Regions from separate parts of the Pseudomonas sp. TMB3-21 genome, predicted to be linked through region 2. Evidence: riboswitches for the same ligand, from Rfam matches in the RefSeq annotation. Region 2 holds a riboswitch; each other region holds the start of a gene.
The links. A riboswitch is a leader RNA that binds a small molecule or an ion and turns the genes downstream of it on or off. The one in region 2 is predicted to bind cobalamin.
Positions count from the first base shown of each region.

Region 1: linked by a shared signal. The riboswitch ahead of cobO (cob(I)yrinic acid a,c-diamide adenosyltransferase) and the one ahead of ACYZTS_RS20770 (CbtB domain-containing protein) in region 2 are both predicted to bind cobalamin.
Region 3: linked by a shared signal. The riboswitch ahead of ACYZTS_RS17740 (ABC transporter substrate-binding protein) and the one ahead of ACYZTS_RS20770 (CbtB domain-containing protein) in region 2 are both predicted to bind cobalamin.

Region 1 covers NZ_CM142718.1:5,326,820-5,333,330, forward strand. Annotated here, with positions in the region: gene cobD (threonine-phosphate decarboxylase CobD) at 1-604, opposite strand, end outside; gene cbiB (adenosylcobinamide-phosphate synthase CbiB) at 597-1,505, opposite strand; gene bluB (5,6-dimethylbenzimidazole synthase) at 1,502-2,152, opposite strand; gene ACYZTS_RS24220 (cobyrinate a,c-diamide synthase) at 2,149-3,549, opposite strand; gene cobO (cob(I)yrinic acid a,c-diamide adenosyltransferase) at 3,546-4,157, opposite strand; cobalamin riboswitch at 4,239-4,472, opposite strand; gene ACYZTS_RS24230 (hypothetical protein) at 4,628-5,212, shown strand; gene ACYZTS_RS24235 (PQQ-dependent sugar dehydrogenase) at 5,281-6,511, shown strand, end outside.
Region 2 covers NZ_CM142718.1:4,578,137-4,584,647, reverse strand. Annotated here, with positions in the region: gene ACYZTS_RS20795 (acyltransferase family protein) at 96-1,130, shown strand; gene nfuA (Fe-S biogenesis protein NfuA) at 1,188-1,772, shown strand; gene cobM (precorrin-4 C(11)-methyltransferase) at 1,887-2,633, opposite strand; gene ACYZTS_RS20780 (cobalamin biosynthesis protein) at 2,716-3,129, opposite strand; gene ACYZTS_RS20775 (CbtA family protein) at 3,126-3,830, opposite strand; gene ACYZTS_RS20770 (CbtB domain-containing protein) at 3,842-4,036, opposite strand; cobalamin riboswitch at 4,155-4,381, opposite strand; cobalamin riboswitch at 4,688-4,901, shown strand; gene cobW (cobalamin biosynthesis protein CobW) at 5,000-6,061, shown strand; gene cobN (cobaltochelatase subunit CobN) at 6,065-6,511, shown strand, end outside.
Region 3 covers NZ_CM142718.1:3,865,923-3,872,433, reverse strand. Annotated here, with positions in the region: gene ACYZTS_RS17755 (amidase) at 226-1,935, shown strand; gene ACYZTS_RS17750 (GlxA family transcriptional regulator) at 1,975-2,985, opposite strand; gene ACYZTS_RS17745 (chorismate mutase) at 3,143-3,709, shown strand; cobalamin riboswitch at 3,772-3,967, shown strand; gene ACYZTS_RS17740 (ABC transporter substrate-binding protein) at 4,089-5,105, shown strand; gene ACYZTS_RS17735 (FecCD family ABC transporter permease) at 5,114-6,118, shown strand; gene ACYZTS_RS17730 (ABC transporter ATP-binding protein) at 6,115-6,511, shown strand, end outside.

The sequences.
Region 1 (6,511 bases), 750 kb from region 2:
CCAGACGCACCCCGGCCAAGCCGAAAAACTTGCCGAACGAACGCAGCACGATCAAACCGACCAAATGGGCAAAAGGCGCCAGGCTCAACTGCGGCGTGTTGTCCATGAACGCTTCGTCGACGACCAGCCAGCCACCGCGTTGCGCCATTTTTGTGTGCCAGCCGAGCAGTCGGCTCGGAGGCAGGCTCAAACCGGTGGGATTATTCGGGTTGACCACCACCAGTACGTCGAGGTTATCGATATAGAAATCGACTTCCTGCTCCAGCACCTCACGCACGATGTAACCGCTGCGGCGCCAGGCTTCGGCATGTTCGGCGTAGCACGGCGACAACACACCGACCTTGCCGACGCGGCGCAAGCGCGGGAGCAATTGAATCGCCATCTGTGAGCCGGCCACCGGCAGCAAGTGTGCGGCGCCGTAATAGTCGCAAGCTGCCTGCTCCAGGCCATCGTCGATTTCCGGCAAGCGTGCCCACGCGCGCAGGGGAATTTCCGGGACAGGAAAAGGCCAGGGCGCGAGCCCGCTCGAGAGGTCCAGCCACTCGCCTTCGGCGATGCCGTATTCGAGCGCGGCCTGGCGCAAGCGTCCACCGTGTTCAAGCATAAAATTCAGCTCCGACGCAGAGAATCAGCAGCCATAACCATACCCCGCGCTGGACCAATTGCCAGCCACGATCAATCGAATCGGCGTCCGCCAGCACGCCTTCGCCCAGTTGCGGGCGCTGATGCAACTCACCGTGATAAATCGCCGCCCCGCCCAGTTCGACCCCCAATGCACCGGCGCCTGCGGCCATCACCGGACCGGCATTCGGACTGTCCCACTGCGGCGCTTGGGTGCGCCAGCATTTCAGCGCGAGTCGGGTTTTACCCAGCAGTGCGTAGGTCAACGCCACCAGGCGGGCAGGAATGTAGTTGAGCACGTCGTCGATCTTCGCGGCCGCCCAGCCGAAGCGCTCGAAGCGTTCGTTGCGATAACCCCACATCGCATCAAGCGTATTGCTCAAGCGATACAGCACCACGCCGGGTGCACCGGCCACGGCAAACCAGAACAGTGCGGCGAACACCGCGTCGCTGCCATTTTCCAGGACCGACTCGGTGGCGGCGCGGGCGACTTCGGTTTTATCCAGCTCGCTGGTCTGGCGGCTGACCAGATAACCGACCCGCCTGCGCGCTTCATCGAGGTCATCGCTGCGCAACGCTTTCGCGACCGGCTCGACATGCTCACCAAGGCTGCGCATGCCGAGCGCGCAATACAGCAGCGCAATTTCGATCATCCAGCCGATGTAAGGCGCCCAGGAAAACGCCGTGGCCAGCAACGTCAGCGGCACCACTGCGATCACCCACGCGGTAACGCCATGACTGCGCCAGCCGCGACCTTCACCGTTGAAACGGCGCTCGATGCGATCGGCAAAACGGCCGAACGCCACCAGCGGATGCCAGCGTTTCGGTTCGCCCAGCAGCGCATCCAGCGCAACCGCGGCGACACTCAATAACGCCACACTCATTGCCCCACTCCCCAATAATTTTCATAGAGCATTTCGCTCAGCGGACGCGCTTGCGCCCAGCCTTCGAGTACCAGCATCGGCGCCGGATAGAATGCCTCGACCGGGCCCAGGCAAATCACCGCCAGCGGTTTCGCGCCGGCCGGCATGCCCAGCAGATCCGCCAGTGCCTGCGGCTCGAACAAGGACACCCAGCCCATGCCCAACCCTTCGGCACGGGACGCCAGCCACAGGTTCTGGATTGCGCAGGACAGCGAGGCCATGTCCATTTCCGGCAGCGTGCGACGGCCGAATATGTGTCGCTCGCGGTCGTCCATCAGCGCCGCGACCAGTACTTCGGCGCAGTCATTAATACCTTCGACTTTGAGTTTCATGAAGTCGTCGCTGCGCTCGCCGAGGGCTTCGGCGGTGCGGATGCGCTCTGCTTCTACCAGTTGGCGGATCTCACCGCGCAACGCTTTATCGCTGATGCGGATGAAGCGCCAGGGCTGCATCAGGCCGACGCTTGGCGCGTGATGAGCGGCTTCGAGCAGGCGTTGCAGGAGTTCGGGCTCGACGGTGCCGCCGGTGAAATGGCGCATGTCGCGGCGTTCGGCGATGGCTTTGTAGACGGCCTCGCGCTCTGCCTGAGTGAAGGCGTTGTCGCTCATGGCCCCTTCGCGAGCAGGCTCGCTCCTACAGTGGAACGAGTTTCTTCAGGCAACATATCTTCAACTGTGAGAGCGAGCCTGCTCGCGAAGGCGTCCTTAAGGTCGGGCGCGAACAACGCGGCAGCCGCTGAAAGATTCGACGGAAAATAAAAGTGCACGTACGAAGCCGTCATTCGCCCTTCGCGGTACACCGCCTCCGCCCCGCGCCCGCCATTGGGGCTCAGCCCGCGGGCAATCGGCTCAAGTTCGGTGGAGGTCAGCGAGTGATGGTAGGTGTGGCCACGCAAGAGGCCTTCCGGCAGCTCGACCGCTTGCAAGGCCAGCGCGGCGAGGCGCTTTTGCATCACCGCATCGCCGCGCAGTAACCCGACCAGTTCAGCGCGAGTGCCTTCGACATCGGTCAGCGAGTCGAGCAGATACAACATGCCGCCACATTCGGCCAGCAGCGGTTTGCCCGCCGCGTGATGGGCGCGAATGGCCTCCAGCATCGAGGTGTTCTGCGACAACGCTACATGGTGCAATTCCGGGTAGCCACCGGGCAGATAAAGGCTGTCCGCTTCGGGCAGATCGGCATCTCGGATCGGCGAGAAAAACAGCAGCTCGGCGCCCATGGCCCGCAGCACATCCAGGCTTGCACCGTAGGTGAACGCAAACGCTTCGTCATGCGCCACCGCAATCCGCACGCCGGCCAGCAATGGCTCGACAGCGATAACGTCTGGCGCGGCGAATTCCACCAGCGGTGGCAGCGCCACTTCGCAACTGCTGGCCAGCGCGTTGGCCGCCGCATCGAGGCGCACATCGAGATCGTTCAATTCACTGGCCTGGACCAGGCCGAGATGGCGACTTGGCAATTCGATCCCGGTCTCGCGGGACAAAGCGCCGTACCAGCGCAAACCTTCGGTCAGACTGCCTTCCAGCAATTGCGCGTGACGCAGGGTGCCGACGCGATTGGCCAGGACGCCGGCGAACGGCAGATCCGGCTGGTATTTCGCCAGCCCTAACGCCAGGGCACCGAAGGTCTGCGCCATCGCCGTGCCGTCAATGACGGCGAGCACCGGCACACCAAAGTGTCGCGCCAGGTCGGCGCTGGACGGCGTACCGTCGAATAGCCCCATGACGCCTTCGATCAGAATCAGGTCGGCTTCGGCGGCGGCTTCCCACAACAGTCGGCGACTTTCTTGCTCGCCAACCATCCACATGTCCAATTGATACACCGGCGCGCCGCTGGCGCGTTCGAGAATCATCGGGTCGAGAAAGTCCGGTCCGCATTTGAACACGCGTACCGTGCGCCCCTGATTGCGGTGCAACCGGGCCAGCGCGGCGGTGACGGTGGTCTTGCCTTGGCCGGAAGCCGGCGCGGCAATCAATACCGCCGGGCAATGACGTGGCTGGTTCACAGCTCTACGCCTTTTTGCGCTTTGATCCCGGCCTGGAAAGCATGTTTGATCACACCCATTTCAGTGACGGTGTCGGCCAGTTCGATCATCTCCGGTTTTGCACCCCGACCGGTGACCACTACGTGTTGCATCGGTGGTCGCGCTTGCAGGTCGCTGAGCACCTGATCGAGATCGAGGTAGCCATGCTTCAGCGCGATGTTCAATTCGTCGAGCACCACCAGGCCAATCGACGGATCGCGCAGCAGTTCGCAAGAGACTTCCCACGCGGCTTCGGCGGCGGCGATGTCCCGCTGGCGGTCCTGGGTTTCCCAAGTGAAGCCCTCGCCCATCACATGAAAGCGGACCTGTTCCGGGAAGCGCCGGAAGAACATTTCCTCACCGGTACAGTTGCGCCCCTTGATGAACTGCACCACGCCGCACTGCATGCCGTGGCCCATCGACCGTGCGAGCATGCCGAACGCCGAACTGCTTTTGCCTTTGCCATTGCCGGTCAGCACCAGCAGCAGGCCGCATTCGTTGGGGGAATTGGCGATGCGTTCGTCGATCACGGCTTTTTTGCGCAACATGCGCGCCAGATGACGTTCGTCACGATCAGGGTAATCGGTCATGGGGGAGCTCTCCGTTGAGACTGGATAACGGCGGGCAGACACAAGAATAGACGGCAAAAAGCCTGGCATCGCCCACCGTGATGCCGTTGGATGAATCAGGCCGGTCTCCGGGCTCATGAGCGGCGTTCGCCTGACTGCGCGCCTTCCCATGTCGACAATCGACACAGTGGCTCAAGACGCAGTGTTTACTCATTTACCGTTGCGGGGGCAGCGCCGGGATTGTGGCTTCCCATGTACTGGAAGAGCGCACTCACCGGTTTCCCTGTTTCACCCTGTCGGCCACGGCCACAGAGCACCTGAAACAAGCGGCGAAGGTTAGAGGGTTGGGGGTGGAGCGTCAATTGAAGCCGGGAGGCAGCGGGGTAAATAACTTACGTCGATCCATTTGCTGTCGCCGATCTTGTGCCACACTTCAAGCAGTGATATCAAAGAGCCACATCTGCCACATTACAATAACAAGGGTGAGCCACATGCAAGGCATGATCATCAGCAATCCAAAGCTGGAATTCCTGCGCCCGGCGCTCGAACGCTGGTTCGATTGCATCGACCGTTTCAACGCCGTGCGCGGCGATAACGAAACGCCTTACTGGCATGACGAAAAAGCCAACCTCAGCGTGCTCTCGGCCGCTGCGTGGATGGCGGAAATGGTCACGCTGCAGCAAACACCGACCCGCAAACAGAATGAAGAAGGTGAACGCAACGCTCGCGCCGACTTGCTGATTGCCACCAGCGAAGAGCGTGCCTTCATTCAGGCCTCACAACGCTGGCCGAAGGTCAACAGCTTGAACCTGACACAGGCATTGGCCGATATCACCAGCGAGGCGAGGAAAATCAGCTACGCCAGCGATCTGAAACTCGGCTGCCTGTTCGTAGCGCCGCAAAAATCCCAGCACAGCGCCACCCCGGAAGAGCTCCAGGACATGGTCGACGATTTGCAGAAGGAACACACCTGCGCCGTCGCCTGGTATTTCCCGTACGCCTACCGCAAGTTGCACAATGAGGCCGGCAACTATCACCCCGGCATCGCCCTGCTCCTCAAGGAAGCGCGTGGCTGATCGGTTGAACCATCGCGGGTTTGCGCTTCTCTACTGATCAAGCCACTGCATTCATAGGGAAGATCAGCATGCGCAAGCCCCAACTCGCTCTCGTCATCGTACTCGCCGGAGGGCTTGCGGCCTGCGGCGAAACCTCCACGCTGCAGGTGTCCGATGGCACCGGGCCATCGCCAAAATTGCCGGAACCGAACAAGACCCTGATACCGACTGTGAACATCGCGCCCGCGATCGGGTGGCCCGAAGGAGCCAAACCGGTTCCGGCAGCGGGAACCCAAGTCGCGGCGTTTGCCGAAGGCCTGGATCACCCGCGCTGGCTCTACGTGCTGCCCAATGGCGACGTACTGGTGGCCGAAACCAATGCACCGTCCAAGCCTGACGACAGCAAAGGCATCAAAGGCTGGGTCACCGAGAAAGTCATGGGCCGCGCCGGTGCCGGCGTGCCCAGCGCGAATCGAATCTCTCTGTTGCGCGATGCCGATCACGATGGCGTTGCCGAAACACGCACGGTGTTTCTGGAAAACCTCAGCTCTCCTTTTGGCATGACGCTGGTTGGTACTGACCTGTACGTCGCGGACACGGATCGCTTGCTGCGTTTCCATTACGAAGCGGGCGAGACGGCGATCAAGTCGCAGCCGATCAAAATCGTCGATTTGCCGGGCGGCAAGTTGAATCATCACTGGACCAAGAATGTCATCGCCAGCAAGGACGGCAGCAAGTTGTACGTGACGGTGGGTTCCAACAGCAATGTCGGCGAGAACGGCATGGATCAGGAAGAAGGTCGCGCGGCGATTTGGGAAGTTGATCGGGCCACGGGCAACCATCGGATTTTCGCTTCCGGCATTCGCAATCCGAACGGTTTGGCCTGGGAGCCACAGAGCGGCGCGTTGTGGACGGCGGTGAATGAGCGGGATGAGATCGGCAGCGATCTGGTCCCGGATTACATCACTTCGGTGAAGGACGGAGGATTCTACGGCTGGCCTTATAGCTATTACGGCCAGCATGTGGATGTGCGCGTGACACCGCAGAATCCTGATTTAGTGGCCAAGGCGATCGCCCCGGATTATGCGGTTGGCCCGCATACAGCTTCGCTGGGTTTGACGTTTGCAGAGGGCAACGAGCTGCCGGCGCAGTTCAAGGAAGGCGCTTTCATCGGTCAGCATGGTTCTTGGAACCGCAAGCCGCACAGTGGCTACAAGGTGATTTTCGTGCCGTTTGCTGCGGGCAAACCGACCGGGCAGCCAATTGATGTGCTGACCGGTTTTCTTAATGACGATGAGAAAGCCATGGGCCGGCCGGTGG
Region 2 (6,511 bases):
GGTGGGTCAGCCACGCGGCGTTGATTGACACACATCGCCAGCAAGCCGGCTCCTACAAAATGGGGTTGCTTGGGTATTGTGGACGGGAACACGACATGTTGATTTCAGTACAGGCATTGCGCGCGCTCGCAGCCTGGACGGTGGTTTGCCACCATTTCATGCAGATTTTTTTCGATTTTAAGGCTCGCGGCCCGATTGGTCAGCTGTTTATCGACAAGGGCGCGGTGGGCGTGGACATCTTCTTCGTCATCAGCGGTTTAGTGATTTTTCTCTCTACCGAAGGAAAGTCACTGCCGCCCGGACGTTTTCTGCTGTACCGCTTGTTTCGCATCGTGCCGGCGTATTGGTTGTACACGGCGCTGATGGCTTTGCTGGTAGTTTTCGCGCAACCGATGGTGCCGGATCAGACGATTGACTGGTCGCATTTCCTGCAGTCGCTGTTGTTCATTCCTACCGCAAACCCAGGCGGCTACGGGATTTATCCGACACTCAATGTCGGCTGGACCCTCAACTACGAAATCCTTTTCTACGTGCTGTTTGCCTGGGCATTGCTGTTCCGCCTGCAGCTGCGGCTGCTGATTGTGGCGGCTTTGCTGTTTGCCGTTTGCCAGGCGTGGACCGGCTACGGCTGGATCAGCCAGTTCTATCGCTCGGACATCGTTTACGAATTCCTGCTGGGCATCGCTATCGGCATGATTTACCGGCGCGGCTGGATCAAACCCGGTTTATGGCTGCCCCTGCTGGGCGTGGCTGGCGCACTGCTGGCGATTTACCACCTGCCGCCACAGCCACGATTCGTCACGTGGGGAATGCCGAGCGCGGTGCTGGTGATGGCCTGTATGTCGCTCGAACGTTTTTTCGAGCACAGTCGATTGTTCAAGCTGCTGGGTGATTGTTCCTACTCGGTGTACCTGATGCACGTGCTGGTGCTGTCCGCCGGTGGATTCATCGCACAGCGTTACGGTGTGAATCCTTACGTGATGTTCGCCGTGTGCGTCGCGACGATTGGTCTGGGGTCGTGGGCAAGCTATATCTGGGTGGAAAAGAGCAGCTATCGGTGGCTTAAAGCCAGAATCGACGACGAATCCTCCAGGGATAGCGAGCTGGCTCTTTCCCGACAAAAATACTAGGACTTTGTCCGGCGCGATGATTGGCGTAAACTGCGCCCAAGCCTGCGAGGAGTTTCCATGACCGCTATTACTATTACTGACGCCGCCCACGATTACCTGGCTGATCTGCTCTCCAAGCAGAATACCCCGGGCATCGGCATCCGCGTTTTCATTACCCAGCCTGGCACCCAGTACGCAGAAACCTGCATTGCCTACTGCAAGCCAGGCGAAGAAAAACCTGAAGACACCGCACTGGGGCTGAAAAGCTTTACTGCTTACATCGATTCGTTCAGCGAAGCTTTCCTGGACGACGCGGTCGTCGACTACGCCACTGACCGCATGGGCGGCCAACTGACCATCAAGGCGCCGAATGCCAAAGTGCCGATGGTCAACGCCGACAGCCCGGTCAACGAGCGTATCAACTATTATCTGCAGACCGAGATCAACCCGGGGCTGGCGAGCCATGGCGGTCAGGTCAGCTTGATCGACGTGGTTGACGACGGCATCGCCGTATTGAAGTTCGGCGGCGGTTGCCAGGGCTGCGGTCAGGCCGACGTGACCCTTCGCGAAGGCATCGAGCGGACCTTGCTCGAGCGCATTCCCGAATTGAAGGGTGTGCGTGACGTGACAGACCATACGCAGAAAGAAAACGCCTACTACTAAGGTGTTCGCTGCAGAAACAAAAAAACGGCACCCGTGAGTGCCGTTTTTTTATGGGTGATCGTGTCACTGCGCAGTGCTTGATCGTTCCCACGCGTGGGAACGAGTGGCAAGCGCTCAGGGGCGATATAGATGCGCATGCCCGGCACGGTACAGCGAGGACTCGCTGAACTGATCACTGCCCAATACCCGGCCTACCAGAATCAACGCTGTGCGGCGAAATCCCTTGGCTGCAACTTTCTCGGCAATATCCGCCAGCGTGCCCACCACCCAATCCTGATCCGGCCACGTCGCCCGGTGGATCACTGCGATAGGGCAGTCAGCGCCGTAATGCGGCAGCAATTCCAGCAAAATTTTATCAAGGTGATTGACCCCCAGATGGATCGCCATGGTCGCGCCATGCTGCGCAAGATTGCCCAGTTCTTCACCGGCGGGCATCGCGGTCTTGTCGGCATACCGCGTCAGAATCACGCTTTGCGAGACGTTCGGCAGCGTCAGTTCAGCCCCCAACAGCGCCGCGCACGCTGCTGTCGCGGTCACGCCGGGAATGATTTCAAACGGGATGTCGTGCTCGCGCAGGTAGCGAATCTGCTCGCCGATGGCGCCGTACAGGCTTGGGTCGCCGGAATGCACGCGCGCCACATTCTGACCCTTGGCATGCGCGCTCTTGATCAGTTCGATGATCTGTTCTAGATGCAACTCGGCGCTGTTTATCACGTGTTCCGCCTGATGGCCTTCGAGGACAGCGGCCGGGACCAGCGAGCCGGCGTAGATGATCACCGGGCAACTGCGGATCAGCCGTTGGCCCTTGACCGTGATCAATTCCGGATCGCCGGGACCTGCGCCAATGAAGTAGACGGTCATCGTCGGTTCCTGTCAGAAAGAAGGCTGGGCAACGCTTCAGATGAAGTTTGCTCATGATCAAAGATGGAAGTAATCGGGGTTACTACGCTGTGGAGGCCAAAGCGAGTGTGGCTTGGGCGTATTTCTGCCGACATATCAGCAATTTCGCCGGCGCCTGGTTCAACTGCTCGGCCAGCGCCAGCGCTGCGCTTTCCGCTACGCCATAACAGCCGGTGCGCTCGAACGCGATGTCTGAGCGGTGGCTGAGTTGCAGCTGATAACCGGCCAGTTGTTCGCTGCTGAAATACGTCAAGGGCAACGCCAGCTGTTCAGCCAGTTCTGTCAGGCCCGCTTCCTCACGCTTCAAATCGATACTGGCCAGGGCCTTGATCTGATGAAGCCCGATCTGATGCGCTTGCAGGGCCTGATCGAGCAGGGCCCGCAACGTGCTGGCCGGGCAGCCGCGCTGGCAGCCCAGGCCGATCACTAATGTCGGCGCTGCGCTGGCATCTGTCATGCGTCGTATTGACCAGCGCTTTTACGGCGGAACAACCATGCACTGATCAGGCCCAGGGCCAGCCAGAAGGCGATGTTGGTCAACTGCGAAGCGATTTTGAACTGTGATTCCAGCGCTTGCGGGGCGAGCATCGAATGTACTTCCGGCTGCGGTGCGCCGATCACGTGCGGGACGGCGAGGATTGCCACGCCCAGAACCTTCATCAACCAATGACGGCTGAACACGATCAAGGCGATGCCGACTGCGGTGGAAGCGGCCGTGCAGATCCACCAGACCTGGCGCTGGGCCAGATCGGCGGCGGCCGTGCCCGGCAACTCAGGTGGCAGGCCCAGTGTCGGCGCCAGCACGAAGGTCGCGTAACCGGCCAGACCCCAGAGCAGGCCCTGAGCGGTTTTGGTCGGCGCGCGCAGGGTGTAAAGACCGGCGAGCATCAAGGCGAAACCGACGGCCACTACGAGGTTGCCACCGGTGGTGGCCAGCACGCGCTGCCAGCCATCTTGCGGTTCCCATGCTTCGCCATCGTGGCTGTGTGCGGCCGCACCGGCAGCGTGCTCGTGAAGTTCAACGGCAGCCGGTTCGGATTTTTCGTAGGTCTCGGCCTGGGTAATCAGCGGCGAAACCCAGAAGCTTTGTAGCAGTGTCAGCAACAGGGCGGCCAGCAGCCCGGAGAAACCTGCGGTTTGCGCGATACGCTTGATCATGTCGGCAGGTCTCAATGGCACGGGAAGGCAGCGCTGTGACGGGTATCGTGCGCGGCGTTGTGGACCGCTTCAATGTGCGAGAAACCGGCGAAATACACCAGGGACACACCAAGGATCGATGCACATACGGCAGCAGTCAGGCGTTGGGTCAGGGTTGTGGTGGTGCTTTTATCGGCAGTGCTGCCGGTGCTGCTGATGGTCGACATGGCGCTTCCCTCTGGTCTGTCAGCGGGTGAATAGAGCGCATGAAATCCCTGCGGATCAGGCACGCAGAGGTTCGAACAGCGCCCGCCCACCGCGGGTTTGTCATTCAGCGAACGAAACGATCACTGTGTGTTGCGGGCCGGTCTCCGGGCTCACGAGGGGTTTGGCGTCAGCCGAAACCTGCAAGCACCACCTTCCCATGTCGATAACCCGACACAGTGGATCTGACGCTTCGCTCGCTTACCGTTGCGGGGGCAGCACCGGACTGACATGGCCTTGAGTAAAGCACATGATTCACCGGTTTCCCGTTTCACCCTGTGAAGGGCACCCGTAACAAAGCGTGTAGGAGAGCATGGGCGGGGGTTTGGCGTCAATTAGCATGGGTTCTCATCTTTGTGCCGAGGGGGCTTGCCTGTGGTAAGGAGATTTGCCTGTGGCGAGGGGGCTTGCCCCCGTTGGGTTGCGAAGCGACCCCATCATTCTTCCAGAAATACCGCGCGAGCAGGTCTGACGACGGCTTCGCCGCCGAACGGGGGCAAGCCCCCTCGCCACAGGAAAATCCTCATCACAGGCAAGCCCTTCAATAAAAGCAAGTCCCCTGACCACAATCGTCGGCGACGACTCCCGGACATTGACCCGCTCCCACGCGATGCGTAGCCTTGCGCCTTCGAGGTTCTTCGGCACTTGCCGAAGCTAAGAAGGGAACGCGGTCAATGCCGCGGCTGCCCCCGCAACTGTGAACGGTGCTGTTTGCTGCCACGCCACTGCAGATCCTGTCCTACGGATCCGCGGGAAGGCGCAGCGAATGCCAGGCCCAACGGCCGGCACACCGTCAGCCAGGAGACCTGCCTCGACACAGATTCTCACTACAACCGGGCGGGGTGATCCGGTGGCGAACTCTTCCGCGCGCGTCTGTCGCAGCGATTGTCGTCCCGTATGCCCGCCACCTTGCGATAGGGCATCCGATGAAAACACTGGCCAAACTTCCCGTCACCATCGTTACCGGTTTCCTCGGCTCGGGCAAAACCACCTTGCTGCGGCACATGCTCGACAATGCTCAGGGGCGTCGTATCGCGGTGATCGTCAACGAGTTTGGCGAGCTGGGCATCGACGGCGAAATCCTCAAGCAATGTTCGATCGGCTGCACTGAAGAGGAAGCCAACGGCCGCGTCTATGAACTGGCCAACGGCTGCCTGTGCTGCACCGTTCAGGAAGAATTTTTCCCGGTGATGCGTGAGCTGGTTGCCCGTCGCGGCGACCTTGATCACATCCTCATCGAAACCTCGGGCCTGGCCCTGCCGAAACCCTTGGTGCAAGCCTTCCAGTGGCCGGAAATCCGCAGCGCCTGCACGGTTGACGCGGTGATCACCGTGGTCGACAGCCCGGCCGTTGCCGCCGGCACTTTCGCGGCGTTCCCGGATCAGGTGGATGCCCAGCGCAAACTCGACCCGAATCTGGACCACGAATCGCCGCTGCATGAGTTGTTCGCCGATCAACTGGCGAGTGCCGACCTGGTGATCCTCAACAAGTCCGATCTGATCAGCCCCGAAGACCTTGCCCGCGTGCGCCTGGAAGTCGCCGAAGAACTGCCGCCCGCCGTCAAGGTCATCGAAGCCAGCAGCGGCCGCGTGCCACTGGACGTACTGATCGGCCTCGGCGCCGGTTCCGAAGAACACATCGACAGCCGCCACAGCCATCACGATCATCACCATGAAGGTGAAGACGATCACGACCACGATGCCTTCGACTCCATCTCCATCGAACTGCCGCAAGCCGACGAAAGCCTGCTGCTGGATGCGCTGACGCAACTGGTGGTCAAGCACGGCATTCTGCGCGTGAAAGGGTTCGCGGCGATCCCGAACAAACCGATGCGCCTGCTGATTCAGGGCGTGGGTACGCGGTTCGACAAGCATTTCGACCGTCAGTGGGGAGCCGATGAAGCGCGCACCACGCGCCTGGTGCTGATCGGTCAGGAGCTCGACGCCGCGTTGCTTGAAGCGCAACTGCGCGCCGCGCTCAGCGCTTAAGCCATGCACCTGCTCAGGACCCAGCCCGGCGGCTTTGTTTCGGATGACAATATTGCCGACCTCGGCCAGACGCCCGCCGAGCTGGTGATCTTGTGCAGCGGCGATTCCAGCCTCGCGTTGCTCGCGGAAGCGGCGCAGCAATTGCCCGATGATTACCCGAGCGTTCGCTTGGCCAATCCGATGCAGGTGCAAAATCATGCGTCGGTGGATTTGTACGTCGACGATGTATTGCGCCACGCCAAGGTCATTCTGATTTCCCTGCACGGCGGCATCGGCTATTGGCGTTACGGCGTCGAGCGCCTGGTCGAGCTGGCCGCGCGCGGCGTGCAGCTGATTCTGGTGCCGGGTGATGATCGCCCGGACCCGGAGCTTAGCGACCTCAGCACCGTGAATGCGGAAGATCGCGATCGCCTCTGGCAGTTTCTGCGTCAGGGCGGAATGAACAATGCG
Region 3 (6,511 bases), 710 kb from region 2:
ATCTCCTCGCGCCCGTGGCGCATTAGCGATGTGGTGTGCTGTTGACCGCTGCCCTCGTCATGAGTTTAAAAAGTGGTCGGGGGATGACCCTGCTTGGTGTTAAATAGGCCACCTCAGGCTACAGCTCACACCCTGTCGCGTATTCAGTGCAACGAGAACCGATATGAACGCCTATTCCAACACCAGCGAATTCCCTGCCATCGGCACAACCACGGTGGTCAGCGCATGATTGAAGTGACTGAAGTTTCCATTGCCGAGCTGCGTGCGGCGCTCGAATCCGGCCGGACCACGGCGGTCGAACTGGTTCAGGCCTATCTGGAGCGGATCGAAGCCTTCGACGGGCCGACCACCCCGACCGCGCTGAACGCAGTCGTGGTGCATAACCCGCAAGCACTGGAAGAGGCACGCGCATCCGACGCGCGCAGGGCCAAAGGCGAAACACTCGGCCCGCTCGATGGCATTCCTTACACCGCCAAGGACAGCTACCTGGTGAAAGGTCTGACCGCTGCGTCGGGCAGCCCGGCCTTCGTCAATCTGCTGGCCCATCGCGACGCATTCACTATTGAACGGCTGCGCGGCGCCGGGGCGATCTGCCTGGGTAAAACCAACATGCCGCCGATGGCCAACGGCGGCATGCAACGCGGCGTCTATGGCCGGGCGGAGAGCCCGTATAACGGCGACTACCTCACCGCGCCTTTTGCCTCGGGTTCCTCCAATGGTGCAGGCACAGCGACGGCCGCCAGTTTCGCTGCCTTCGGCCTCGCCGAAGAAACCTGGTCGAGCGGTCGCGGGCCGGCGTCGAACAATGGTCTGTGCGCCTACACGCCGTCACGCGGGGTGATCTCGGTGCGCGGCAACTGGCCGCTGACGCCGACGATGGACGTGGTTGTGCCGTTCGCCAGAACCATGGCGGATCTGCTGGAAGTGCTCGATGTGGTGGTCGCGGAAGACCCCGACACCCGCGGCGATTTGTGGCGTTTGCAACCCTGGGTGCCGATTCCGAGCGTTGCCTCGGTGCGCCCGGCCGCTTATCCGCAATTGGCGGCTGATAGCGCTGCGCTGGCCGGCAAGCGCTTCGGCATACCGCGCATGTACATCAACGCCGACCCCGACGCAGGCACCGCGCAGGCGCCCGGCATTGGCGGGCCAACGGGCCAACGGATCAACACGCGGCCTTCGGTCATCGCCCTTTGGCAAGAGGCCCGACACGCGCTCGAAGCTGCCGGCGCGCAAGTGATCGACGTCGACTTCCCGCTGGTCTCCAATTGCGAAGGCGATCGTCCAGGCGCACCGACGGTGTTCACGCGAGGCCTGGTGTCCAAGGAATTTCTCCACCACGAATTGTGGGACCTGACCGCCTGGGCCTTCGATGATTTTCTGCAAGCCAACGGCGATCCGCAGCTGAACCGCCTTGTGGATGTCGACGGCCCGCTGATTTTCCCGCACGACCCCGGCACCCTGCCCAACCGTGAAGGCGATCTCGTCGCCGGCATGGACGAATACGTGCGCATGGCTGAACGCGGCATCACGCCGTGGAATGAAATCAGCACGGTGGCGGACGGCTTGCGCGGGCTCGAGCAAACCCGGCGCATCGACCTTGAGGACTGGATGGATGAACTGGGCCTGGATGCGGTGCTGTTCCCGACCGTCGCAGACGTCGCACCGGCCAATGCCGATATCGAGCCAGCGTCGGCCGATATTGCCTGGAGCAACGGCGTCTGGGTGGCCAACGGCAACCTCGCCATCCGTCATCTCGGCGTGCCCACGGTGACGGTGCCGATGGGCGTGATGGCAGATATCGGCATGCCGGTCGGGCTGACATTTGCCGGGCGCGCCTACGACGATTCCAACCTGTTGCGCTTCGCCTCGGCATTCGAATCGACAGGGTCAAAACGCCTGATCCCGCCGCGCACTCCGCCGCTGTCTGCCCGCTGAAAAATCGGGACTGGAGCATTCAGTCCCGCCTCTCCAAGGCTACTTGACCAGACGCTTTTCCTTGGACGGCCGATAGCCGAAATAGGCGCTGTAGCATTTACTGAAGTGGCTGGGCGACACAAAGCCACAAGCCACCAGTACGTCCACCTGGGACAGTTCCGTGTGCTGCAGTAACCGCCGGGCCTCGGTGATGCGCAGCTCCATGTAATAGCGTTGCGGCGTGGTACCCAGTTGTTCCTTGAACAAACGCTCCAGCTGGCGGCGTGAACGACCGGCGTAAATCGCCAACTGCTCCAGTTCCAGCGGTTCTTCAAGGTTGGCGTCCATCAGCTTCACCACTTCTCGCAGCGGTGCACTGACGCAGACATTTTCCGCCAGCTTGATGCGCCGATAGCGCGATTCCTCGAACGCCAGAATATCCTCGATGCCTTCAACCAGCGCCTTGTCGTGCAAGCCCTTGATCCAGTCCAGCGCCATGTGAAAAGCCCCCGAAGGGCTGGACGCGGTAAGCCGGTCTCGATCGATCACATAAGGTTCGCTGGTGACATGGGTGGCTTTGGAAATTTCCGCCAGTGCCGGACGGTGCTCGGGGTGAATCGCACAGCGGTAGCCATCGAGCACCCCCGCGCTGCCGAGAAACCACGCGCCGTTCCACAGGCCGGCAAGGATAACGCCGTGATCCGCCGCCAGCCGCAGCAAGTAGTTGAGTTCATCGCCGGCGTTCAGTTCGGTGCGGTAGCCGCCGCAAATCACCAACAGATCGAGGTCATGGATTGCCGATGTATCGATGCGCCCGTCGGGGCGGATCACCAGACCGAGGTCGCTGATGACCTCGCCGTCATGCAGGCCGAAGGTGCGCGATGAGAACAAACCCGGGCGCAGCAGATTGGCCGTGACGATCGTGTCCAGCGCTTGGGTGAATGCGGGCAGGGAGAAATGCTCAAGCAGCAGGAAACCGGTGCGGGTGATCCGAGCCGGCTGAGATGGCTCATTCAGATAGCGGAGGTTTTTGCCCTTCATGCCACCGCTGAATTGACGTCTTTCGGTCAAGGTGCGACTCACTCGGCTGCGTTGATGAACCTGGCGTCAGGTGCGCTGATGAAACGCCATGCTAACCGTAGATCTTCGACAAATATATCAATCCTGATACATGCCCCCTCGCACCTGTGGTACATAACCATGACCGCGCGATCCAAGAGGTTTGCTTATGTGCCGCTCTTCCCGTTTGCCGCTGCTCGCCGCCCTGCTCGCTCTGTTCGCGGGCGCCGGACACGCCGCCACGCCTTCGCCGGCACCCGACAGTCTGCAACCGCTGCTGGCGACCATGTACGAACGCCTGAACATCGGCGATCTGGCGGCGTTGGCCAAGTGGGACAGCGGCAAGCCGATCCAGGACAACGCGCGGGAGGCGCTGGTCATCGCCGATGCACGCAGGCAGGCCACGCAGAACAAGGTCAACGCGGACGAGTTCGCCGACCTGATCGCCGCGCAGATTGAGGCCAGCAAAGTGGTGCAATACGGGCGACTTGCGCAATGGCAGGCAGCGGGCAAGGCGCCCCCTACCCCTCGACTAGATCTGGAGAAGCAGATTCGCCCGCAACTGGATCAGTTGCAGCAGCGTCTGTTGCAGCAATATGCGGCTTTTTCGCGGTATCGCACCGACCCGGATTGCCCGCACTGGCTGGGCAAGACCCGCGCAACGTTGATCAAGGATCAACTGCACGGTCAGGCGCTGATCCGCGCGTCCGGTGAACTGTGTGCCGTCGGCCGCTGACGCCAGGCCTCCTCGACATCGCACCCGCTGAAAAAAATCCGGACCGCTACGACGCCCGATCGACTACCATGCCCGCCGCCGGTTTCCAAATGGGATTAATAGGGAATCCGAGGTGCCTTGCATGGCATCAAACGGAACTGCCCCCGCAACTGTAGATGCCGAGCCTGCTCCTCAACTGCCACTGGGATGATTCCCGGGAAGGCTGGAGCCAGGCGACGACGCATCAGTCAGGAGACCTGCCGGCCAAGCAAATCACTAACCGGCGGGGTGTCCGGGAAGGACATCCTTGCGCCCGGTTCCCGAGTTACAACGGCAGCGATCAACGATGTGTTTCCAGTCCGTACCCTGCTTTTATGTACGGTCAACCGGAGATTGCGTCATGCGGCTGTCGCGCCTTGCCACCCTCGTCACTGCCTTGGGTTTTTCCACCCTCGCCCATGCGGCACCGACTCACTATCCCCTGACGGTGGAAAACTGCGGCAGCACGCTGACGTTTGCCCAGGCGCCGAGCCGCGCGGTGACCATTGGCCAGGCCGGCACCGAGATGCTCTACGCCATGGGCCTGAGCGACAAGGTGGTCGGCACTTCGTTGTGGTTCAACAATGTGTTGGCGCAATACCAGCCCGTCAATGACCGCATCGAGCGTCTGGCCGACAACGAACCGAGTTTTGAAGCGGTGATCGGCAAGCGTCCGCAACTGGTCGCCGTCGAGCTGGAATGGATGGTCGGGCCGCAAGGCGCGGTCGGCACCCGCGAGCAGTTTCATGAGATGAACATCGCGACCTACCTGATACCCTCCGATTGCGAAGCCAAGGACAACCTGGTCGGCGCCGACGGCACGCGGCTCGAAGCCTTTCGCGTTGACAGCCTGTACAAAAGCATCAGCCAACTGGCGCAGATTTTCAACGTGCAGGCGCGCGGCCAACAACTGATAGCAACGCTCAAGGCCAGCCTGGCGAAGTCGGTGGCGACGGCCGCGCAGAACAAGGATTTGCGCCACACCAGCGCACTGTTCTGGTTCTCCAGCGCCAGCCTCGACATCGACCCTTACGTTGCCGGACACAAAGGCATTCCCGATTTCATGCTCAACACCCTGGGCGTGCGCAACGTGGTGGAATCCGACGAAGAATGGCCGACCGTGGGCTGGGAAACCATCGCCAAGGCCAACCCGACCTTTCTGGTGATCGCGCGCATGGACCGCCGCCGCTTCCCGGCTGACGACCACCTGAAAAAACTCGAATTCCTGCGCAGCGACCCGGTCACCCGCAACATGGACGCGGTGAAACACAACCGCATCATCATTCTCGATGCGATGGCCATGCAGGCCAGTGTGCGCATGTTCGAGGGTCTGGAAACCCTGGCGACGGCCATCCACGGCTACGACCTGGGGCAATGACGGCGATGCTGATGCGTACAGTCCTCGCGCTGGTGACCTTACTGGCGGCAGTGATTGCCGGCGTGACCATCGGTGAAACGGCCATTGAGCCGGGCGTGGTGTTTCAGGTGCTCGCGAACAAACTGTGGGCCGCCGGTCATGTGCTCGACCCGATCGATGAAGGCATCGTCTGGAATTACCGCCTGACCCGCGCCCTGGTCGCCGCGGCCTGTGGTGCCGGGCTGGCGACGTGCGGGGTGATTCTGCAATCGCTGTTGCGCAACCCGTTGGCCGATCCTTATCTGCTGGGCATTTCCGCCGGTGCCTCGACCGGCGCCGTGCTGGTGACGCTGCTGGGCTTGGGTGCGGGGCTGATTTCGCTGTCAGTCGGCGCGTTTGCCGGCGCGGTGGCAGCCTTCGCGGTGGTGGTGTTGCTGGCGCGGGCCAGCGGTGCGCCGGGGCGAACCGGGCAGATTATTCTGGCGGGGATCGCCGGCTCGCAGTTGTTTAATGCGCTGACCGCGTTTCTGATCACCAAGTCGGCCAGCGCCGAACAGGCGCGCGGCATCATGTTCTGGCTCTTGGGCAATCTCAGCGGGGTGCGCTGGCCGTCAGTGTGGCTGGCGGTTCCAGTGGCGTTGGTCGGTTTGCTTGTTTGCCTGTGGCATCGGCGCACACTCGACGCCTTCACGTTTGGTGCCGACTCGGCCGCCTCGCTAGGCATCGCGGTGCGTCCCGTGCAATTTCTGCTGATCAGTTGCGCGGCGCTGGTGACGGCGGTGATGGTCTCGATTGTCGGCTCGATCGGCTTCGTCGGGCTGGTCATCCCCCACGCTGCGCGGCTGTTGTTGGGCACCCAACATGCCCGCCTGTTGCCGGCCAGTGCGCTGGGGGGCGCGGTGTTCCTGATTGCCGCCGACATCCTCTCGCGCACGCTGATCAAAGGCCAGGTGATCCCGGTGGGCGTCATCACCGCGCTGGTCGGCGCGCCGGTGTTCGCGCTGATTCTGATCGGCCGAAGGAATGCGCGATGAATGCCGTGCAGTCTGTTGGCGACGCCGTGTTGCGATGTGAAGGCCTGGGGTTTCATGTTCGCGACGTCGAGCTTTTGCACAACGTCAATCTGGAGGTGCGACGCGGCGAAACCCTGGGCATTGTCGGGCCCAATGGCTCGGGCAAATCCACCCTGCTGAAACTGTTGGCCGGTTTGCGCATCCCCGGCCGGGGCGCCGTCTACCTCAATGGCAAAACACTCAAATCGGTGGCGCGACGTGCGATTGCGCAGACCCTCGCCGTGGTCGAGCAACAGGCCGATACGCTGGACACCATCAGCGTATTTGACGCCGTCGCCCTCGGCCGCACGCCCTGGCTGTCGGCCTTGCGCCCATGGTCGAGTGAGGATGACGCCATCGTCCAGCAGGCGTTGC